Regions from separate parts of the Arthrobacter sp. USHLN218 genome, predicted to be linked through region 2. Evidence: riboswitches for the same ligand, from Rfam matches in the RefSeq annotation. Region 2 holds a riboswitch; each other region holds the start of a gene.
The links. A riboswitch is a leader RNA that binds a small molecule or an ion and turns the genes downstream of it on or off. The one in region 2 is predicted to bind S-adenosylmethionine.
Positions count from the first base shown of each region.

Region 1 (4,991 bases), on a different contig from region 2:
CTGTTCGGCGGGCTGGTTGACCGTGACCAGTCCGTCCGCCCACGCCGCCGCCCGGGCGGCGGTGTCCGGGCTGATGGCCGGGGCAATGATGTCCGGCTTGGGATCGGGCACGTCCCAGATCCGGGCCTGCTCCACGGTGACGAGCCCGCGGTGGGTGACCACTTCGCCGTCGTGCATTTGCCGGATGACCTGCACGCACTCCTCCAGCCTCCGCTGGCGGACGTCCTTGGCAGGCCAGCCGTCCCCGGTGACGTGTTCGTTGATGTTCTCCCCGCTGCCGGGGGCGAACCAGAAGCGGCCCGGGAACATGCTGGCGAGGGTGGCGGAGGCGTGCGCGATGACGGTGGGGTGGTAGCGCTGGCCCGGCGCGGTGACGACGCCGAAGCGGAGCTTGGTGGTGGCGAGCGCGGCACCTAGCCAGGACCAGGCGAAGCCGGAATGGCCCTGCCGGGCGGACCAGGGCTCCAGGTGGTCGGAGCACATGGCCGCGCCGAAGCCGGCCTGCTCGGCCAGTTGGACGTCGGCCAGGAGCTGGGCCGGAGCGATCTGTTCGTGCGATGCATGGAACCCGATGACAGCCACGATCCATGCTTACCGGGCTGTCCGGGGCTTGTCGAGGCATGCGCTGGAATCGGGCGGGCGATGCCGGACCGGAAGGAGGCGTGTGCTAAGAAGAAGCGTTGGCACGCACGCAGCGGAAGGTACAGCATGGGCACTCGCCGGATCGGGACCAGGGACGTCGGCAGCATCGGGCTGGGGTGCATGAACCTCAGCCATGCCTACGGCACGCCCCCGCCGCGCGAAGAGGCCGAGGCGTTGCTGCTGCACGCGCTGGACAGCGGCGTGCGGCACTTCGACACGGCCGCGCTCTACGGTGCGACGGCGAACGAGACCTTGGTGGGCGAGGTCCTGGGCGCGCGGCGGGACGAGTATTTCCTGGCCAGCAAGTGCGGCATGACGAGCGTGGACGGCAAGCGCGTGATCGACGGCCGGCCGCACACGCTGAAGGCCACCTGCGAGGAGGCGCTGCGGCGGCTGCGCACGGACCACATCGATCTCTACTATCTGCACCGCTGGGACAAGACCATCCCGATCGAGGAGAGCGTCGGTGCCTTGGCGGAACTCGTGGCCGAGGGCAAGATCGGCGGGATCGGCCTCTCCGAGGTTTCCGCCGGCACGCTCCGCCGGGCCCACACGGTGCACCCGATCGCGGCGCTGCAGACGGAGTATTCGCTCTGGACGCGCAATCCGGAGCTGGGCGCCCTGGAGGCCTGCCAGGAACTGGGCACCGCGTTCGTGGCGTTCAGCCCGCTGGCCCGCGGTTTCCTCGCCGGCGGTGTGCGCGATGCGGCGTCATTGCCCGACGGCGACATCCGCCGCGGCATGCCGCGCTTCTCGGCGCAGAACTACCCGCTCAACCTGCGGCTGCTGGACGAGTTCATCCGTCTTGCCGGGGAGGCCGGCTGCACCCCGGCCCAGCTGGCGCTGGCCTGGGTGCTGCACCGCGGCGAGGACATCGTCGCCCTTCCCGGAACCACCAGCATCGCCCACCTCGACGACGATATGGCCGCCGCCGCCGTCGTACTTGATGCCCCGCTGATGACCCGGCTGGACGAGCTGATCAACGAGCAGACCGTGCACGGTGCGCGCTACAGCGCGGGCCAGCAGGCGGACGTGGACACCGAAACGTACAGCGAGCCGGAACGGTCGGAGTAGATCCCGGCATCCGCGCGGCGGTCCTTTACGAAGTGTTGCTGGGGTTTGACCGCGCAGCATGCCGCGTTTAGCGTGGAAACCAGAATCATGAGTGCCAACACCAAGCCCTGGCTGGTTGGCCGGCAACCCTCTCGCCGTAGCGGGGTGCTCCAGGTGATGATTCGGCCCGCTGGCCAACAGCCAGCGACGCAAGTACTGCGCATTCGCCGGTCGTAGAGGAAGCCAGCGGATTCGCCTGACGGCAAAGGAACCGGCATGTCCCTCCACGATGATCTGCAGCCTGACACCCTCCGCAAGGCCTTCGGTCGCTTCCCGTCGGGTATCGCCGCCCTGTGCGCCATTGTCGACGGCGCCCCGCAGGGCATCGTCGCATCCTCCTTCACCGTGGGCGTCTCCATGGATCCGCCGCTGGTGATGTTCGCGGTGCAGAACACCTCGCGCACCTGGCCGATCGTGCGCACCGCCGGACGGATCGGCGTTTCCGTGCTGGGTGCGGGGCACGACGGCGTCTGCCGCCAGATTGCGTCGAAGTCCGGGGACCGCTTCGCCGGGCTTCAACTGCATTCCACCGACGACGGCGCCCTCTTCCTCGAGGAGGCCGCGCTGTGGTTGGACTGCTCGGTGGAGCAGGAGGTTCCGGCCGGCGACCACCACGTGGTGCTGCTGCGGGTGCACGCCCTGACCACGCACGACGACGCGCACGAGCCGCTGGTCTTCCACGGTTCGGCCTTCCGCCGGCTGGAGCAGCCGGTCTTCGCCTAATACCGGGGCTACTTCCAGCACCTGCCCAGTTTCCCGCCGTAGCGTAGGCGGGATGATGACGAGTGTGCCCGCCGCGGCCCCTGCCCGTTGCCGCACCTGACCATGACTGCGACCCTGCCCGTTCCTGCCCGCGCTGCCTGCTCCAACGCGCAGGAGCCTCCGCCTGGCCGCCCGTACCGCGTGGCGCTGGCCGGCATCGACGGCTCCGGGAAGACCTCCGCGGCCGAGGCTGTGAGGGCCCGGTTTGCGACTGCCGGCGAGCCCGTCGCCGTCCACGGAATCTACGCCGGCCGGAAGACCCTGGAGCGATGGGCGAACCGGCTCGGCACAACCGCCGAACGGGTGCTCGGCCGCAGGGGCTTGAGCGCCGTCGAAAATGCCATTCGCGTTGCCATGGCCTGCGCCGCCTACCGAAAGTCCCGGGATGCCGGCGGGCTGGTGCTGTTCGACCGTTCCCTCTACTGCCAGCTGGCACGCGACCACAGCCGCGGACTGGTCCGGCGGAGCCTCTCCGCGCGCCTGCTGGCCCTGCTTCCCCGCCCTGACCTGGTGGTCTACTTCGACATTCTCCCGGAACAGGCCCTCGCCCGGGTGGCCCTGCGCGGGGAGGACTCAGAAACCCTCCCGGGACTGGCCTCGTTCGCTGCCCGCTACCGGGCGCTGGCGGACTTCGGGGACTTCGCGGTGATCGACGCCGGCCGTCCGCCTGCCGACGTGGCCGACCAACTGGAACAGCTGATCCGCCTCCGCCGCCCGGCCCCAGGTTCTTAGGCGGCGGGCTTCCGGCGGACCAGCCAGAGCAGGACGGCGCCGGCGGCCAGGGCCAGCGCGGCCAGCGGCGCGAGCGCGGTGGCGGTGCTGCCGGTATACGCCAGCTGCGGAGCCGTTGCTTCGGCGGACTGCGGCTCGGCAGACCGCGCGGCGGCAGGCTGCGACACCGGCGCGGGATTCATTGCCGCCGGTTCGACGTCCGGCGCCGCCGGGGCCGCCGCATCCGCCTCGGCCAGGCCGATCGCAATGATGGCCGAGTATTCGCCGTCGACTTCGAACAGGTCGGTCAGTCCGTCGGGATCAATGCCCAAGGCCTGCGGGCCTTCATCTTCGAAAGGATAGACGTACGCTTCGGCCCCGGAGACGGCATAGCCCTCCGGAACGGCCAGACGCAGCCTGTAGCGGCCCTCGTCCAGCCATCCGCCCGACATGCCGTTCTCGTCGGTGGTCGCGGTCGCTGCCAGGGAACCGTCCTCGGACAGGATTTCCACGTCGACGTCGGGGGCACCGGCCTCGTCGTCATCGAAAATGCCGTCGCGGTCTGCGTCCACATAGGCGGCGAAGGTGAGGCTCGGCCAATCCTCCGGAACGAACAGTGCGAGATCGAACGTGACGGAAGTCTGCTCGGGGCCCAGCTCGAATGAGGGCGTGTAGCCGTCGTCGTCGAGGTCAAAGGAGAAGCCCACGTCATCCACCGATGGGAAACGCAGCCGGTAGGTTCCGGCATCGAGGTTCTCGAAGGCATACTGGCCGGCGGCATCCGTGACGGCCGTCCGGACCCGGGTGCCGTCCTTGGCCAGCAACTGGACCTCGATGCCTGCGGCCCACTCATCGAGGCCAGGGCTGTAATCCCCATCACCGTAGTAGTCGCCCCACACCGAACCGCTGACCGTATAGCCCGCCTCCTGCGGCCGGGCTGCCTGCTCCCGGACCGGCTGTTGCGTGGCGGCGCCGGCGGGCGTTTCCTGGACGGCCTCACCCTGGAGGACGTCCGCGCTGGTCTTCCCGGGCCCGGCATCGCCGACGGTCTCCGGGGCAGCAGCGTCGCCGGCCTGGTCCGCGCCGGACGGAGCCTCGCCCTCCGTAGCCGCCTGAGGCTCGATGCCCTCCTCCTCGGCAGGCTGCTCGCGGGCCTCGTCCAGCGCCGAGTCGAACGCCCTGCGCAGCGGGGAGTCCTCCGGCTTCTCCTGTGCCGCGGTGCTGCCGGTCAACTCCACGGGAGCCGCCGGGAGCTCGGTGGCAAGCGCAGCCGGAGTGGAGGCGATGCCCAAGGCAGCCACCGCAGCAACCGCCGTCAGCGCGGCCGCGGCGCGGAAACGCACCGGCCTGGAGTTCGACAACATCCATCCCCCTACGCAGCGGGAACCGGCGCCGGCGGCGCGCAGAAAGAAGGCAAATTCCCCAACTGTGAGCCCTAGCATAAGCGACCATTGATCGTTCCGTTTAACCGGTGTCCGTCAGCCGCAGGGACCCGCGTTAAATACGGATGCCCCGCCTGTCCGGCAGGGCATCCACAGGAAGAGGCGGCTCGCTACAAGCGGCCGCCGCCCTCGGTGTCGTCCACGCGATTGGCGTCATCCTTCAGATGCGCCTTGGTGTCCGCGACCTTGTCCTTGATTTCGCCTTCGGCCTGCTGGGCGTGGCCCTTCATCTCCTGCGATTTGTCGTCGGTGGCCTTGCCGACCGCCTCGTTGACTTTGCCCTTGACCTTGTCTTTGGCTGCCTCGAACTTGTCGTCGACT
Region 1 covers NZ_JBBCYT010000004.1:3,372-8,362, forward strand. Annotated here, with positions in the region: gene WFH44_RS09815 (TIGR03885 family FMN-dependent LLM class oxidoreductase) at 1-582, opposite strand, end outside; gene WFH44_RS09820 (aldo/keto reductase) at 709-1,716, shown strand; SAM riboswitch class IV at 1,800-1,917, shown strand; gene WFH44_RS09825 (flavin reductase family protein) at 1,972-2,478, shown strand; gene WFH44_RS09830 (dTMP kinase) at 2,581-3,249, shown strand; gene WFH44_RS09835 (SdrD B-like domain-containing protein) at 3,246-4,592, opposite strand; gene WFH44_RS09840 (CsbD family protein) at 4,781-4,991, opposite strand, start outside.
Region 1: linked by a shared signal. The riboswitch ahead of WFH44_RS09825 (flavin reductase family protein) and the one ahead of WFH44_RS03755 (hypothetical protein) in region 2 are both predicted to bind S-adenosylmethionine.

Region 2 (4,991 bases):
GGCTGGGGCGGAAGCTGCCGAAGGTTGCGTCCCACCTCGGCGGCCAAGGCGGCCAGCGCGTCCCGCAGCGGCTTGGTGCCGGGAGGCGGGTCCGGAGTGAGCGCCAGAGGGAAGTCCTGGTACTCCTCGGCGCCCTTGGGCAGCCGGTCAAGGAGCAGCAGGATGTCCTTTCCGTCCTCGGCGTCGAGGCCCAGGACCTCGCTGCGAAAACAGTAGGTACGGTAGTTGACGCCGTTGTCCTGTCCGTCCAGATGTGCAGGGGCCGGCGGGTCGTAGACGCGGCAGACCGTCGTCCCCTCCTTGATGGTGGAGCCCGGCGCCAGCCTGCCCGTAAGGCGCAGCCGCCGGACGGGGTTTGACCTTGCGGTTGGCTTGGCCCAGTCCTGCAGTACCTCGCCGGATTCCACCGTGAAGATGTCCCGGGATTCCCACCAGTCCGCCAGCGGCGCATTCAGCCGGTCGTAATGTCCCCACCAGAACTGCTTGTCTTCCCTGCGGTGGTATCCCACGGACGCCGCCACCATTGCGACGGCCTGCTCGTCCGGCGTCAGCTCTCCGCCGGCGTGCAGCGCGCGCTCGGTCGCTGCCGCTACGTGCCTGAGCAGCCGTGCCTCGTCCGGTGAGGGGTCCTCGGATTCCGGGCCGGGACCGGCCTCCGCGGCCCGTGCCCGTGCTATCCCGCGCTCGTCGGCCCGCTCCAATAGCCAGTCACGAAGGCGGAGCGTCGAGAGGCAGTCGTACTCGTTGTAGTCGCGGATGCTGGCCAGGATCGCTTCTGCTTCCTGGGGCCGGCCGCTGTCCCGGGCTTCGCAGTAGAGTGCGTAAGCGACGACGGACCCGCCGGCATCTTTGACATCCCCCGAGCGCAGGTGCGATCCCATATACAAGGGCTCGAGCTTCTTGATGCTGTAGGACTTTTCCGAGATCCGCAGGCTGTTGCGCACCACGTCGTAGAGGTCGATCAGGACGCCTTCGCGCAGCAAGGCGTCCACGGCGTCCTCGCCGATCACGTGCTGCAGCGAGAGGCGGCGCAGCGCGGCCTTCTCGTAGTTGGCGTAATGGTAGATGTGCAGGTCCGGATACTGCTTCCGCCGCCGGCCCACATAATCCAGGAATTCGGCCAGAGCTTTGCCTTCTTCGGCGCGGCTGTGGGCCCAGAACGGAAGGAAGGGCGGGGCGGCTCCGGGGGCCGGCGGGTTCTCCATGACCCCGAACAGGTACTCCAGTCCCCAGGTCCCGGCCTGGTCCTGCCAGAGCGGGTCCCCTTCGAAGTCGAAAAAGATGTCTCCCTCACTTGGTGCGGGGAGTGTTCCGAGCGCGTTTGCTGCCAGCACCCGGTAGGCGAGGCTGTGCCGGGTTCCGTCGCCATCCGTGTACTGCACGGCCCCGTCCGGTTCCTCCATGCCGGTCTGCATCCTCGCCTGGTCGCGCAGCCGGGCCAGCACGCCGTCCGGTGCCTCACCCGGGGGCAGCTCCATGGCCGCCAGCTGGTCGATCGTGGTGACGCCCAGGTCCCGCAGGCGGCGGCGACGGACCGGGCTCATCCGGGAAACCAGCAGCACGTCCCGGTGGAGCGCTACCTGCTCGGCGCAGTAGTCGCAGCGCCCGCACGCTGTATGCCGGTCATCTCCCCATGCCACGGGGGCACGTTGGGCCCGGTGGGCGGACGTGAGCTCCAGGAAGCGGCGGCGGCGCTCCCGGAAGACCGGCAGCAGGTCGCGCAGGCTATGGTCGCTGCGGGAACGGTCGCCCAGCACGAGTGTCACGGTGGGCGAAGGGTCGATACCGGCTTTTATCAGCTGGTCGCCGTACGCCGCCAGCTGCAACAGCGCCGTGACCTTGGCATGCCGGGCGAGCTTGGAATCGTACACGGCGTAGCGGGCCGAGGAGCCGTCACCTTCCCTGACGAGGAAGTCTGAACGGCCGTGGAAGCTGCCGTCGAAGAAGGAAGCCTGGAACACCACGTCCGCACCGGAGCGCAGCGCCGCGATCGATTCCCGGTGCTTGGCCTCTAGCAACGGCCTGGTGTAGTCCGCGATTCCGGCGATTTCCACCACGCCGGCCCCGAAGGTGTCCCGGAAGCCCTGAAGCACGCGGTGCTCGTGGACGTCGCCCAGTTCAGCCGTGCGGGCCAGCATCTCGTCCGGCGGGAACTCCGCCTTCGGGCTGCGCCCAAGTTTCTCATCCAGCTTCCGCAGCAGTTCGTACTCGCACTGCGCCGCCACCACCAGGTCGCTCGCGGTGAAGATCAGGTCCCGTGGCGCGCCGGGCAGCAGCGGGTCGAGCAGGAACACGGTGCCTCCTGGAGGAGAAGTTGGTCCCGCCGGCTCCGAGACCCCTGTCGGGGCCCCGGGCCGGCGGGCGGCTCTTTATGCTCAACTTCTATCAGCCGTGTCCGACAGTTTGCGCCCGTCCGGCCGGACCGCCCGAAACCGGGCAGGCGGGCAAGGGCGCAAACCAAGTAACGGACAAATCAGCAGACATCCCAGAACGGACACCCCACCGCAGCGCCAGGCGCGCTAGTGGCAGTCCGGTGCTCCGCCGTCGTCGTTCAGCATCCGCCGCAGCGAGAAGAAGCGGTTGCCCGCGCCCGGACGGGTGCTGGGAATGAGCAGCTTGGAGTACTTCTCGCACCACAGCGCGGAGCCGTCCGAGTCCATGGCCGCTTCCAGCACGGCGCCGATGTCCTCGGAATACAGCATTTTCTGTACGCCGTCCCGGCACAACTGGACCAGGCTCAGCTCAGCCTCGATATGTACGGCTACCTCGACCCACTCGTCCAGAACGCTGTTGTCCCAGAGACCGACGGTGCGCTCGCGGTGGCCGCTGCGGCTGTCTTTTTCTATTGGATATGCACTCATCATTCTTGTTCTCTCCGGTTGTTCTTGCCCGCACCGAGTCCCCTTCAGAACCTCGTTGTCCTGTGAAATGCAGGCCGCTTCGTCATCCGAACCACCCGCGAACATGGGGTTGGTGCGTGATCGGTCGGAGCCTTGCAGTACCCGGCGAGCCGGTGTGCTGCGGATCACATCTCGTGAAGCATTTCCAACTATAGGGTCCCGCATGCACATAGCCAAACGGTTGCTGCGAAGTAAACATTTTGTTGTAGGCCCGTTACTCGCCGTGACAGCCCGTTAGGCCTTCGTGACGGACCGCTAGGCCTTATTACTTCCGGTGACGAGGCGGCCCGTGACTGGCGGCACAAGCTCTGGTTATACTCGCTTCAGCTTCAGGAATTGCGGTCGCTAAGCTCCGACTTGGCCGCGTACCAACCCCACGCTCTCTGGGTGGTTCGGATGACGAAGCGGCCTGCATTCGCCTACTGGCAAATGGTGCGGGCAAGAGCACGTGAAAGGACCGGTGCCCGGCACCGCTTCCATGAGTACAGCTAATACTGCCCACGCCGGCCTAGGCGTGATGAGCCTTTCCGACTACGAACAAGTTACGGCCGCACGCCAGGAATTCGTCGATTTCCTGCTCGGGCCCGCTGGCCTCCCGGCCCGGCAGGATGCGCGGACGCCACGCGCGGCGGGCCTGTGAGGGGTCCTTCGGGCCTGTTGCTGGACACCGACGTCGTCGCCGAAGTGCGCCGCGCCGAACCGCATCCGGCGGTCGTCGATTTCCTGCAGCGCCGCCGGCACCTGGGCATCTACATTTCCGCGCTGTCAGTGGCGGAGCTCCATCTGCTGGGCAGCCAGGAGGGCAGGGGACCGGACGACGGCGGCGCCTGGCTCGGCGAACTGGCCTCGCGCTTCTCCGGGTTCATCCTGCCGGTGGACCTGGGCGTGGCGATGTCCTGGGCGCCGATGGCGGGGAATCCCGAGGTCACCGCCGTGGATTCCCTGATAGCGGCGACGGCCGTGCAGCACTGCCTGACGATCGTGTCCCGGAACGTCGATGGCTTCCGGAAGCTGGCTGTTCCTGCCATCGACCCGTGGCAGGTGGGGCAGTTTGCCGTCGAGGTGGCGCCGTCGAACTGACCGCCGCCCCCTTACTTTCCGGTAGAACCGGCGCGACAATAGGAACAGTGGCGCGTTGGAGGAGAGCAGCGATGGCGACCAAGCGGAAGAGAATTTTTGGAGCAGCACCGGAAGAACGCATGGGCCCGCTGCCGCTGCACGGCTCGGGAGACGATCCGGTGATGCCGAACCTCGCGGCTGCCCAGATACCCGGGCCCGGCACCGGCCACGTCAGGGCGGGCGAGGACGGAGTGCTGCCGGACGATGTTTCCGACCCGTTCGAGCAGGAAGGACACCAGCACGCCGGCCGGTCACTGACCGGCAGGTTCCGGCGCTGGCGGCACGGGCTGCGGCGAGCATGACCATTCCTTCGGGCGCCGGTCCATAGACTGAGGTCATGCCTGAAGCTGCAAACCCCGTGGACCGGACCTCGATCGCCTACGACATCACGGGGGAGGGACCCGCCGTCGTACTCCTGCACGGTTCCGCGCTCTCGCGCGCGATTTGGCGCGGGCTCGGGTACGTGGGGGCGTTGGCCGCCGATTTCACCGTGGTCCGGATCGACCTGCGGGGCCACGGCCGTAGCGGCAAGCCGCACGACGCCGAGTCCTATCGGATGCCGCTGGTCGTCGGCGACGTCCTGGCAGTCCTGGACGCGGAGGGGATCGCCAGTGCCGCGGTGACGGGATACTCCTTCGGGGCGCGGGTGGGTTTCGCGCTGGCCGCGGCGGCCCCCGAGCGCGTGGAACGGCTCGCGACGCTGGGCGGCACCTACCGGGCCCAGCAGGGGCAGGTGGCCAGGATATTCTTCGACGGCTACCTCGAGGAACTGCGCCGCGGCGGGATGGAAGGCTTCATCGACGGCCTGGAAGCGGCGGGCAAGCCGCTGGATGCCGCCGCCAAGGTGGCCTTCAAGGCCAACGACCCTCAGGCGCTGGCGGCCTATTTCGAACGGACCGAGGAGGAACCCGGGCTCACCGAAGCCGAATTGGCCTCGCTGGGGATGCCCGTACTGCTCATGGCCGGCACCGA
Region 2 covers NZ_JBBCYT010000002.1:40,799-45,789, forward strand. Annotated here, with positions in the region: gene WFH44_RS03750 (TM0106 family RecB-like putative nuclease) at 1-2,294, opposite strand, end outside; gene WFH44_RS03755 (hypothetical protein) at 2,520-2,864, opposite strand; SAM riboswitch class IV at 2,877-3,040, opposite strand; SAM riboswitch class IV at 3,228-3,351, shown strand; gene WFH44_RS03760 (PIN domain-containing protein) at 3,537-3,980, shown strand; gene WFH44_RS03765 (hypothetical protein) at 4,052-4,321, shown strand; gene WFH44_RS03770 (alpha/beta fold hydrolase) at 4,357-4,991, shown strand, end outside.

Region 3 (4,991 bases), on a different contig from region 2:
CGTTGTTCAGGGCGGTGAGGCCGTCCGCGTGCTGCAGGTTCTGCACGGTCACGTCGTCCTGCGACAGCCCGGCTTCCTCCAGCGACTGCAGCAGGAAGAAGTAGGGGTCGGTGCCCTTGGTCGCGGCCACGGACTTGCCCTTCAGGTCCTCCACCGAGTCGATGCCCGAGTCCGGCAGCGTGACCAGCGCGGCCCATTCCGGCTGCGAGTACAGGCTGATGGCCTGGATCGGCGAGCCGTTGGCGCGGGCCAGCAGCGCCGCGGAGCCGGCGGTGGAGCCGACGTCGATGGCGCCGGAGCGCAGCGCCTCGTTGGCCTTGTTGGAGCCGGCGGACTGCACCCAGTTCACCTCTACGCCCTGGTCGGCGAGGCTGGCCTCCAGCCAGCCCTTTTCCTTGATGACCAGGCTGAGCGGGTTGTAGGTGGCGAAGTCGATGTTCAGCACGCCGTCGCTCGCGGCGGCGGAGCCCCCGGCGCTGGCCTCGGAGTCCTCGCCTGCGACGCAGCCGGTCAGGGCGAGGGAGGCGGAGGCGGCGACGGCGGCCGCGCCGAGCAGGGAACGGCGGGTGAAGCGGCGGGAAATCGGCATGTCAGGTCCTTCGGATCGGGCGCAGCGCAGGAGAGGGCGCTGCAGGTTCAGCAGAGTTTCAAGACGTTGGTTGGACGCGGCGTTCGCCGGCGCGGCCCGGGGCGGGGCTAGTGCCCCTCGACGCCCAGGCTTTCCAGCAGGGAGCTGCGCATTCGCGCCAGCTCGGCGGAGCCGCGGTCCCGCGGGCGTTCGCCGGGTACGACGACGGTGCGCACGATCGTGGCGCCGTCGCCTTCGCGTCCGGTTTCCTTGCCGAGGACGACGATGCGGTCGGCCAGCTGGAGCGCCTCGTCGACGTCGTGCGTCACCAGCAGGACCGTGGTCGGCTCGGCGGCGTGGATGTCGAGCAGCAGGTCCTGCATCTTGATCCGCGTCAGGGCATCGAGCGCGCCGAAGGGCTCATCCAGCAGCAGCACGCCCGGGTTGCGGGCCAGCGCACGGGCCAGCGAGGCACGCTGGGCCATGCCTCCGGAGACCTCGCGCGGCCGGTGCTTGGCGAACTTGTCCAGGCCCACCAGCTCCAGCAGCCGGGCGACCTTGGCCTTGCCGGCCTTGGCGCTCGCGGACTTCGGCAGGCCGATGGCCACATTGGCTTGCAGCGTGTGCCAGGGGAGCAGCCTCGGCTCCTGGAACGCAAAGGCGCAGCGCGGATCGATGCCCTGCACCGGCGTCGTACCTATGTTGACAGTGCCGGCGCTCGGGGCGTCCAGGCCCGCGGTGGCGCGCAGGAGGGTGGACTTGCCGCAGCCGCTCGGGCCGAGGATGGCCAGGACCTCGCCGCGTTGCACCTCGAAATCGATGTCGCGCAGGACGGTGTGCGCGGAGCCGCCGCTGCCGAAGGTGCGGCGCAGCCCGCTGAAGGACACCGGCAGGGCGGAGGACAGGTCGGGACGGCGTGCCTGCGAGGACGCGGCGGCCGAGGGGCGGGCAGAAGGTGCCAATGCAGTCAAGGGATCACTCCATCGATCCTGGCAGTAGCACCCTACGGATCACGCCTTCGGTGCGGATGCACCGGCCTGCGGCGATGAACCTCGATATCACCGGCGTTCACGGCAGAACTCCGGCGACCAGGGTTGCTGCGGCGTCGTAGAGCCAGGTCTCTCAGCCGCTCGGGATGGTCAAGCCCATTGAACCGTCACGGGGCGGTTTTCGGCAAGCCCGCGCCTCATCCGCCGTAACAAAGGCCGCCCGGCCGGCGTCCGGGTGACGTGCAGGCGGTTCAGCGCCAGAGCCGGCGGGTGGCGATCCGCGCGCCTTCGCCCAACGCTTCGAGCTTGGCGACGGCGATCTGCGGATGCACCCGCCCGCCCAGGCCGCAGTCGGTGGACGCGATGACGGACTCGCGTCCCACCAGCCCGGCGAAGCGTTCGATCCGGTCCGCCACCAGCTCCGGGTGCTCCACCACGTTCGTCGCATGCGAGACCACGCCCGGAATGATCGACTTGCCCTCCGGCAGCTTGGTGTCTTCCCAGACCCGCCACTCGTGCTCGTGCCGGACGTTGGCCGCCTCGAAGGAGTAGGCGCCGGCGTTGATCTGCAGGACGGAGCCGATGATGTCCGCGAACGGGATGTCCGTGGTGTGCGGGCCGTGCCAGGAGCCCCAGCAGACGTGCAGTCGGATCTGTTCCGCCGGCAGGTCCCGCAGCGCCCAGTTGGTGGCCTCGACCCGCAGCTGGATGAATTTCAGGTAGTCCGCCAGCGCCGGCTCCGGGCTGATTTGGTCCCAGCTCTCCGCGAGCGACGGGTCGTCGAGCTGCACGGTGAGGCCGGCGTCTATGATCGCCTTGTACTCCTCGCGCATCGCGTCGGCGCAGGCGTAGACCAGTTCCTCGTCCGTCTTGTAGTAGTCGTTGGCGATCCGGGCGCACGAGCCGGGGGAGAGGGCCGCCACGAAGCCTTCTTCAAGCCCCGCCGCGGCCAGGCCCTTCTTCAGGTTTTCGACGTCCGAGGCGACGAGATCCTGTCCGGTGTACGTCAGCGGCCCCGCGATCTTGGGCTGCTTTACGGACTTCCGGTGCGCCAGGATCCCGGAGGACGGGTCGGTATAGGCGTCGTTGAACTTCACCCGGTCGCGCCGGTCCGTGAAGGTGGTCAGCACGATGTTGCCGGGCGACGAACGGTGCACCTCGGTGTCAGCCCAGCGGTCCACATCGGTGGCCTCGAGGCCGCCGAGCCGGGCAAAGGAGTAGTTCCACCAGGCCCCGTAGTCGACGGAGGAGGACATGGTGTGCCCGTACTCGCCGTCGTTCGGGATATCGATCCCCAGGTTCTTCTGGCGTTCGACGACGTCGGCCACCGACTCGGCGAGCAGGCGCCGGAATTCGTCCGTGATGCCGCCGGCTTCCTTCGCCTCGTTGGCCGCAATCAGTTCCGGGGTCCGCGGCAGGGAACCGGCATGGGTGACGCGGATGTGGTCGGTATTCAGGGACATAGCAGCGCTGCCTTTCCATCGGTCCTGGCAGTAGCACCGTTCCGTGGCAGGGCCGTCGAGGCACTCATCGGGTCGGTTGCTGCGGCTTCATCGATCCAGGTCTCTCGGCCGCTCGGGATGGGATGCCCTTACTCAACGGCATCGCGGCCCGTTCTGGCAAATCCAACAACGACGGCGGCGCGGCGGGTTTCCGCGCGGGACGCGCCGGTGCGGGTGCTCCGGTGGGGGCGCGGGGGTGGGGCTTGCCCTGTCCGGCGGCGCGGCCCGGCGCTAGGCTGGCCGCATGGGCCATGTCAACGATCCGGAAGTCATCAAGCGGCTGCTCACCACGCCCGCCCGGTGGGCCGTCGTCGGTTTGTCCAACAATCCGCGTCGTGTGGCACTGGGCGTCTCCCGGTACATGCTGGACCAGCGCAGCATGGAGATCATCCCCGTCAACCTCAAGGGCGAAGACGTTCATGGCCAGCGGGGGTACCGCAAGCTCGCCGACATCCCCGGCGGCATCGACGTGGTCAACTGCTTCGTCAACTCGCAGAAGGTCGGCCCCGTCGTGGACCAGGCCATCGCGGCCGGAGCGAAGGCCGTCTGGCTGCAGCTCGGCGTCATCGAAGAAGCCGCCGCGGAACGCGCCAAAGCCGCCGGGCTCGACGTCGTCATGGACACCTGCCCCATGATCGAGGCCCCGGCCCTCGGACTCTAGCCTCCCCACCGCTGCGGCCGCAATCCCGCTTCTCCAGCACAAAGCCGCAGGCCAGGCAAGGAAATGTCGCTTCATGACGAGTTGTGACGCAGGCTATTTCCAGTGTGACCCTCCGCCCCCCACACTGGAACGCGTAACCATCCCGAGCAGCTGAGAGACCTGGCTCTATGACGCTGCAGCAACCCTGGTCACGCTGGATCACCTCTGGTCCGCGTCGATAACAAGGGACATGTCCGAGGGCCGCGCACAGCGCGGAAGGACATGCTCCGTAGGGTGCTCCTGCCAGGACCGATGGAGTTAGCCGCATCTTCCCGTTGGTCCCTGTCCCGCTCCGTGTGCGTGGCAGACTTCCCGCGTGAAATGGCGTTCCTCGGTAATGACCGAGAGGAGCCTTCATGGCCATCAACGACGACAACGCGCCACAACCCGTGCGCCGCTTCCGGCGGGCCCAGGCCGCCGCCCTCCTCAGCGTTTCCGCACTGCTGCTCGCTGCCTGCGGCGGTAATTCCGGTGGCGGTGCGGAGCCTGCCGCCGATAATGGCCAGCCGGTCCAGGGCGGCACCTTGGTTTACGCCGAAGTGGCGCCGATCAACAACTTCCAGACCCAGTCGGCACGCTTCTACGAGAAGGCGAATGTGCTCAACAGCGTGCTGGACCGGCTCACCTACTTCGACGCCGAATCGGGCAAGCTCGTGCCGTGGATTGCCACCAAATTCAGCGGCAACGAGGACAACACCGAGTTCACCTTCGACATCCGCCCCGACGTGAGCTTCAGCGACGGCACGCCTGTGGATGCCAAGGCCGTCAAAGCCAACCTCGATGCCCTCGGGAAGGGCCTGGATGACGCTCAGATCCAGCCGAACGTCGACTTTTCCGCCTACGAGTCCACGGAGGTCGTCGACGAGGACACCGTGAAGGTGCAATTGAAGAGCGCTGACGCGAACTTCCTGCGCGCGACGTCTTCCGTCGCCGCGGGTCTGGTCTCGCCCAAGACCTTGGAGCTGGACAATGCCGGCCAGTCGGACATCGCCAAGATCTCCGGCTCGGGTCCCTTCGTCTTCGAGTCGGAGAAGCCGGACGAGGAGCTCGTGCTGGCAAAGCGGTCGGACTATGCCTGGGCTCCGGAAACGGCGGAGAACCAGGGTGCCGCCTACCTGGACAAGGTCGTGGTGAAGTACCTGCCCGAGGTGGCGCACCGTGCCGGTGCCGTCCAGAGCGGCCAGGTGGACCTGGTCCGCGGCCTGCAGCCGGCGGACGAGGCTGCTGTGGCG
Region 3 covers NZ_JBBCYT010000010.1:110,903-115,893, forward strand. Annotated here, with positions in the region: gene WFH44_RS19430 (aliphatic sulfonate ABC transporter substrate-binding protein) at 1-589, opposite strand, end outside; gene WFH44_RS19435 (ABC transporter ATP-binding protein) at 697-1,530, opposite strand; gene WFH44_RS19440 (cobalamin-independent methionine synthase II family protein) at 1,809-3,020, opposite strand; SAM riboswitch class I at 3,033-3,144, opposite strand; gene WFH44_RS19445 (CoA-binding protein) at 3,304-3,720, shown strand; gene WFH44_RS19450 (ABC transporter substrate-binding protein) at 4,116-4,991, shown strand, end outside.
Region 3: linked by a shared signal. The riboswitch ahead of WFH44_RS19440 (cobalamin-independent methionine synthase II family protein) and the one ahead of WFH44_RS03755 (hypothetical protein) in region 2 are both predicted to bind S-adenosylmethionine.

Region 4 (4,991 bases), on a different contig from region 2:
CTCGCCAGGCCGCTGAGTGCGGACATCTCCGTGCGCGCCGCCCCAAGGTAGCGGCCGCCGCAGCCGGCGCTGCCGGCGGTGGCGCGAACCTAGGCGCGCGGGAAGAAGCTGGCGGTGAGCTCGTCGTGCAGCTGGTGGATGTCCGTCAGGAAGCCGTCGTGGCCGGTCGGCACCTGGATCATGTGGACCTTCACGGGGTTGGGCAGGGCTGCGGCGAGCTGCCGCGACTGCTCCGGGAAGTACAGCCGGTCCGAGTCGACGGCGGCGACCAGGAACTCAGTGTCCGCACCCGCCAGGGCCTCGGCCACCGAGCCGCGTCCGCGCGCCACGTCGTGGCTCATCAGGGCCTCGGTCATGTGGATGTAGCTGTTGGCGTCGAAACGGTCCGCCAGCTTGCTGGCCTGGTGGTCCAGGTAGCTTTCCACCGCGTAGCGGCCGCGGCCTGCGGCGGTGACGCTGCCGAAGGGCTCCTCGGTGCCCTGGGCGTTGCGGCCGAAGCGGTACTCGAACTCCGGCTCGGAGCGGTAGTTGATGTGCGCGATCCGGCGGGCAATGCCGAGGCCGTCCACCGGGGCCTGGCCCTCGTAGTAGTCGCCGTCGTTGAAGTTCGGGTCGAGCCGGATGGCCAGGACCTGCGCCTGGGCGAAGGCGATCTGCTCGGCCGTGCTGGCGGCGCCGCAGGCAATCACGGCGCAGCGGGCTGTGCGCTCGGGGTAGGTCGCGGCCCATTCGAGCGCGCGTGCCCCGCCCATGGAGCCGCCGAGGACGGCGTGCCAGCGGCAGATGCCCAGCAGGTCCGCCAGACGGGCTTCGGCATGGACCGAATCGCGGATGGTGACCATCGGGAAGCGGGAGCCCCAGGGACGCCCGTCGGGAGCCGGCGAGGCCGGACCGGTGGATCCGTAGCAGCCGCCAACCATGTTGGCGGCCACCACGAAGTACTTGTCCGTATCGATGGTGGCCCCGGGGCCCACCAGCGGATCCCACCAGCCCGGCTCGTCGGAATCTCCACGGGCAACATGCGTGCTGCCGGTCAGGGCATGCTGGATGAGCACGGCATTGGAGGCATCCTCGTTCAAGGTGCCCCAGGTCTCATAGCCGAGGACGACCTCCGGCAGGTAGCCGCCGGTCTCGAATTCCAGGGCTCCGATGGACGCGTGGCGCAAGATGCCGTCCGCTGCCGTGTTCAGCAATTCCTGTGGTTGCAGTGTTGTCAAAGTGATGCCTGTGGTTCCTTCATCTCAAAGCGCCTTAGGCTGCGCCCTTGGCCGCGCGGAAACCGGCTTCCAGGTCCGCGATGATGTCGTCGATGTGTTCAATGCCGACGGCGAGCCGGACGAGGCCCGGGGTGACGCCGGCGGCGACCTGGGCCTCCGGCGACAGCTGAGCGTGCGTGGTCGACGCCGGGTGGATCACCAGCGAGCGTACGTCGCCGACGTTGGCCACATGCGAGTGGAGTTCCAGTCCGTCGACGAAGCGCTTGCCGGCCTCGAGCCCGCCGGAGATCTCGAAGGCGATGATGGCCCCGGTCCCCTTCGGTCCGTACTTGCGGCCGCGCTCGTACCACGGGCTGGAAGGCAACCCCGCGTACGCAACGGACTCGACGGCGTCGTTCTTTTCCAGCCACTGCGCCACCTGCTGCGCGTTGGAAACGTGCCGCTCCACGCGCAGGCTCAGGGTCTCGAGGCCCTGGGCGATGAGGAAGGCGTTGAACGGCGCCACGGAGGAGCCCAGGTCGCGCAGCAGCTGGACGCGGGCCTTGAGGATGTAGGCCAGGTTCGCGCCGAGCGCGCCGCCGACGCCCAGGTCGCGGGCGAAGACCAGGCCGTTGTAGCTCTCGTCCGGGGTGTTGAAGCCCGGGAACCTTTCCGGATCCTTGGCGAAGTCGAAGTTCCCCGAGTCCACGACGACGCCGGCGATGGCGCTGCCGTGGCCGCCCAGGTACTTGGTGGCGGAGTGCACGACGATGTCCGCGCCCCATTCGATCGGGCGGATCAGGTACGGGGTGGCCAAGGTGTTGTCGACGATCAGCGGCACGCCGGCCTCGTGCGCGACGGCGCTGACGCCCTCGATGTCCAGGACATCCTGGCGCGGGTTCGCGACGACTTCGCCGAAGAACGCCTTGGTGTTCGGCTGCACGGCTGCGCGCCACTGGTCCAGGTTGTCCGGGTCCTCCACGAAGGTCACCTGGATACCGAACTTCGGCAGCGTGTTCTGGAGCAGGTTGTAGGTGCCGCCATAGAGGCTCGGGCTCGCGACGATGTGGTCCCCGGCCTCGGCCAGGTTCAGGATGGAGAACGTGGACGCGGCCTGCCCCGAGGAAAGCAGGAGCGCGCCGACGCCGCCTTCGAGGCTGGCGATGCGGGTTTCGACCGCTTCCTGCGTCGGGTTGCCGATCCGGGTGTAGATGGGCGCCAGCTCCTGCAGCGCGAAGCGGTCCGCCGCGCTGTCGGTGCTGGGGAAGACGAACGATGTGGTCTGGTAGATCGGCAGCGCCCGGGCTCCGGTTGCCGCATCCGGCTCCTGGCCGGCGTGGATCTGTCGGGTTTCGAATGACCAGTTGTTGGACATAACTGCAACTCCCTCGCTGATATGAAGGGGTCAGCACTGCGGCCGCCGATGGCGTGGCTGCAGGTTGCGACCCGCGCTTGCTTCGCGCCTGGTGGCGGAAACCAGGTCTTCACCCGGGGCACCCCACCGCGGTTGGAGGGTTGCCGGCCAGCAAGCCGGGGCTCGATGCTGGCGCTCATGACCTGTATCAAGGTTCGGCGAAGGCCTTCGGATCGGCAAGTATGTGACGGTGTATGAATGTCTGTTAGGACACCCTAAGTCGAGAGGCAGATCACAAAATGTCAAGATGAGTTATGCGTTTCGACCACGTTTCCTATGCATGTGAACCCGATGGCCTGGCTGCCACCACCGAGCGAATTGCCTCGGCCCTGGGCATCGAGGCAGTCAAGGGCGGGGTGCACCCCCGCTTTGGTACCCGGAACATGATTTTCCCCCTGACGGACCACCACTATCTCGAGGTCGTCGAGGTCCTGGCCCACCCGGCGTCGGACAAGGCACCCTTTGGACAAGCGGTGCGCGCCCGGTCCGAGGCCGGCGGCGGCTGGATGGGCTGGTGCGTCGAAGTTGACGATCTGACGCCCTTCGAGGAGCGGCTGGGCCGCAATGCTGTCCCGGGCAACCGTAAGTTCCCGGACGGCCGCGAGCTGTCCTGGCAGCAGATCGGCATCAAGGGCCTGATCGCGGACCCGCAGGTGCCGTACATGCTGCGCTGGGACGAGGGCACCGAAGACCTGCACCCCTCCAAGGCTTACGAGGCGACCGCCAAGCTGATCGGCCTGACGATCGCCGGCTCGTCGGCCCGCGTGGCGGACTGGCTGGGCACGCCGGTGGACGCGCTCCTGGACGATGTCAAGGTCGCTTGGACGGCGCCGAACGGCACGCCGGGCATCATGTCCGTGCGGTTCGAGACGCCCAACGGCATCGTCGAGCTCTGATTCCCGGCGCCCCGCGCCCTTTGTTCACCTGCCGCTTCATCAGTTCGCGGTTCTGCTGTATTCGATTTTGCTGCGTTCTGGAAATTCGCCGGGGATTCGATCCATCGGCGTAATTCCGGAACGCAGCATTTTCGTTCTCCCGTCCTCCACATGCCAGCCAGCACCACCGTTATTCACCGGCGTTGGTTCTATCCCAAGAGGGGCGCTGGTTCTATCCACATAGGACGGGTGCCTGATCCCCGCCGACGGGCCGTGCAGTCCACGATCAAAGCATGGCTTCTCCACTGATCTTCGCCCACGACTACGATCACTCCGGGGTCGGACGGCACCACTTGGCCACCCAGGCCAGAGCCGGGACCTTGACCCGCATCCGCAAGGGTGTCTACGTTTCCTCAGAGGTCTGGCGACAACTGGCTTGGTGGGAGCAGTACAGGTTCCATATCGAGGCTGCTGTCGGCAAAGGGCGGAGCGAACGAGTCCTTGCGTGCCAGTCCGCGGCCGCTATTTGGGGCATGCCCGTCATCGGAAGGAGCCCCGAAGTTGTCCTGCTGGCTTCTTTGGGCCAGCACGGACAGCGGCGAGCAGGCATGCATTGGATCGCGTCGGAAATCCTCGAACCGCTCCAATCCCTGGATGGTTTAACGGTGACCTCGCGGGCACAGACGGCGGTGGATGTCGCGGCGCGGCTCCCGTTTGAACAGGCGGTTCCCGCCATGGATCATGTCCTGCGGCGGGATAAGGACCGGGGGCTGCCCGCGCTGGACAAGGACCAGCTGCATGCACTCGCAGAGCGCCTTGCCACGAAGACGAAGGCAGCCCGCGCACACCGGATCATCGATTTCGGAGATCCACAGTCGGGATCCGTGGGAGAGTCGCTCTCACGGGCGCAGATGTACCTCTTCAACCTTCCTGCCCCGATACTGCAGCACCCCTTCTACGCCGCCGACGGCAGCCTTTTGGGTGTTACCGATTTCTTTTGGAAAGAGGCAAGGGTTGCCGGGGAATTCGACGGCTCTGTCAAGTACTCACGCGGCGAGTATCTGAAGGGACGCTCCCCTGCTGAAGCAGTCGAGAAGGAGAAGGCCCGAGAGGACAGGATTCGCGCGGAAAACGTCACGTTCGTCAGGTGGACTTGGCAGGCCGCAATGAATCCCGAGTGCGAGCATCCCCGCGGCCTGGTGCAGCTTCTCCGAGCCGCGGGGCTTCGACAGGATCGGTGGAACCACAGTTGGCCGGGTGTAGGAGCGCCCCGAGCAGGCCGGACCGACCGCGCCTGATTCCGCTGCGAATTGGAAATCCACCGCCGGTCTGAAGCATGAGCAGAATTCCAAATCGCAGCGAAATGGGTGGGCTAGCAGAACGGGGGGGCTGGGCCGGGGGCTGGGTGGGGGTGGAGCGGGGGCGGGCTGGGTGGGTGTGCGGTGCGGGGTCGGCGGGCTGGGTGGTGTGCGGTGCGGGGTCGGCGGGCTGGTCAGGTGCCGATGC
Region 4 covers NZ_JBBCYT010000001.1:669,918-674,908, reverse strand. Annotated here, with positions in the region: gene WFH44_RS02920 (winged helix DNA-binding domain-containing protein) at 1-51, shown strand, start outside; gene metX (homoserine O-acetyltransferase MetX) at 90-1,217, opposite strand; gene WFH44_RS02910 (bifunctional o-acetylhomoserine/o-acetylserine sulfhydrylase) at 1,252-2,571, opposite strand; SAM riboswitch class IV at 2,640-2,754, opposite strand; gene WFH44_RS02905 (VOC family protein) at 2,865-3,506, shown strand; gene WFH44_RS02900 (hypothetical protein) at 3,779-4,783, shown strand; gene WFH44_RS02895 (CPBP family intramembrane glutamic endopeptidase) at 4,978-4,991, opposite strand, start outside.
Region 4: linked by a shared signal. The riboswitch ahead of WFH44_RS02910 (bifunctional o-acetylhomoserine/o-acetylserine sulfhydrylase) and the one ahead of WFH44_RS03755 (hypothetical protein) in region 2 are both predicted to bind S-adenosylmethionine.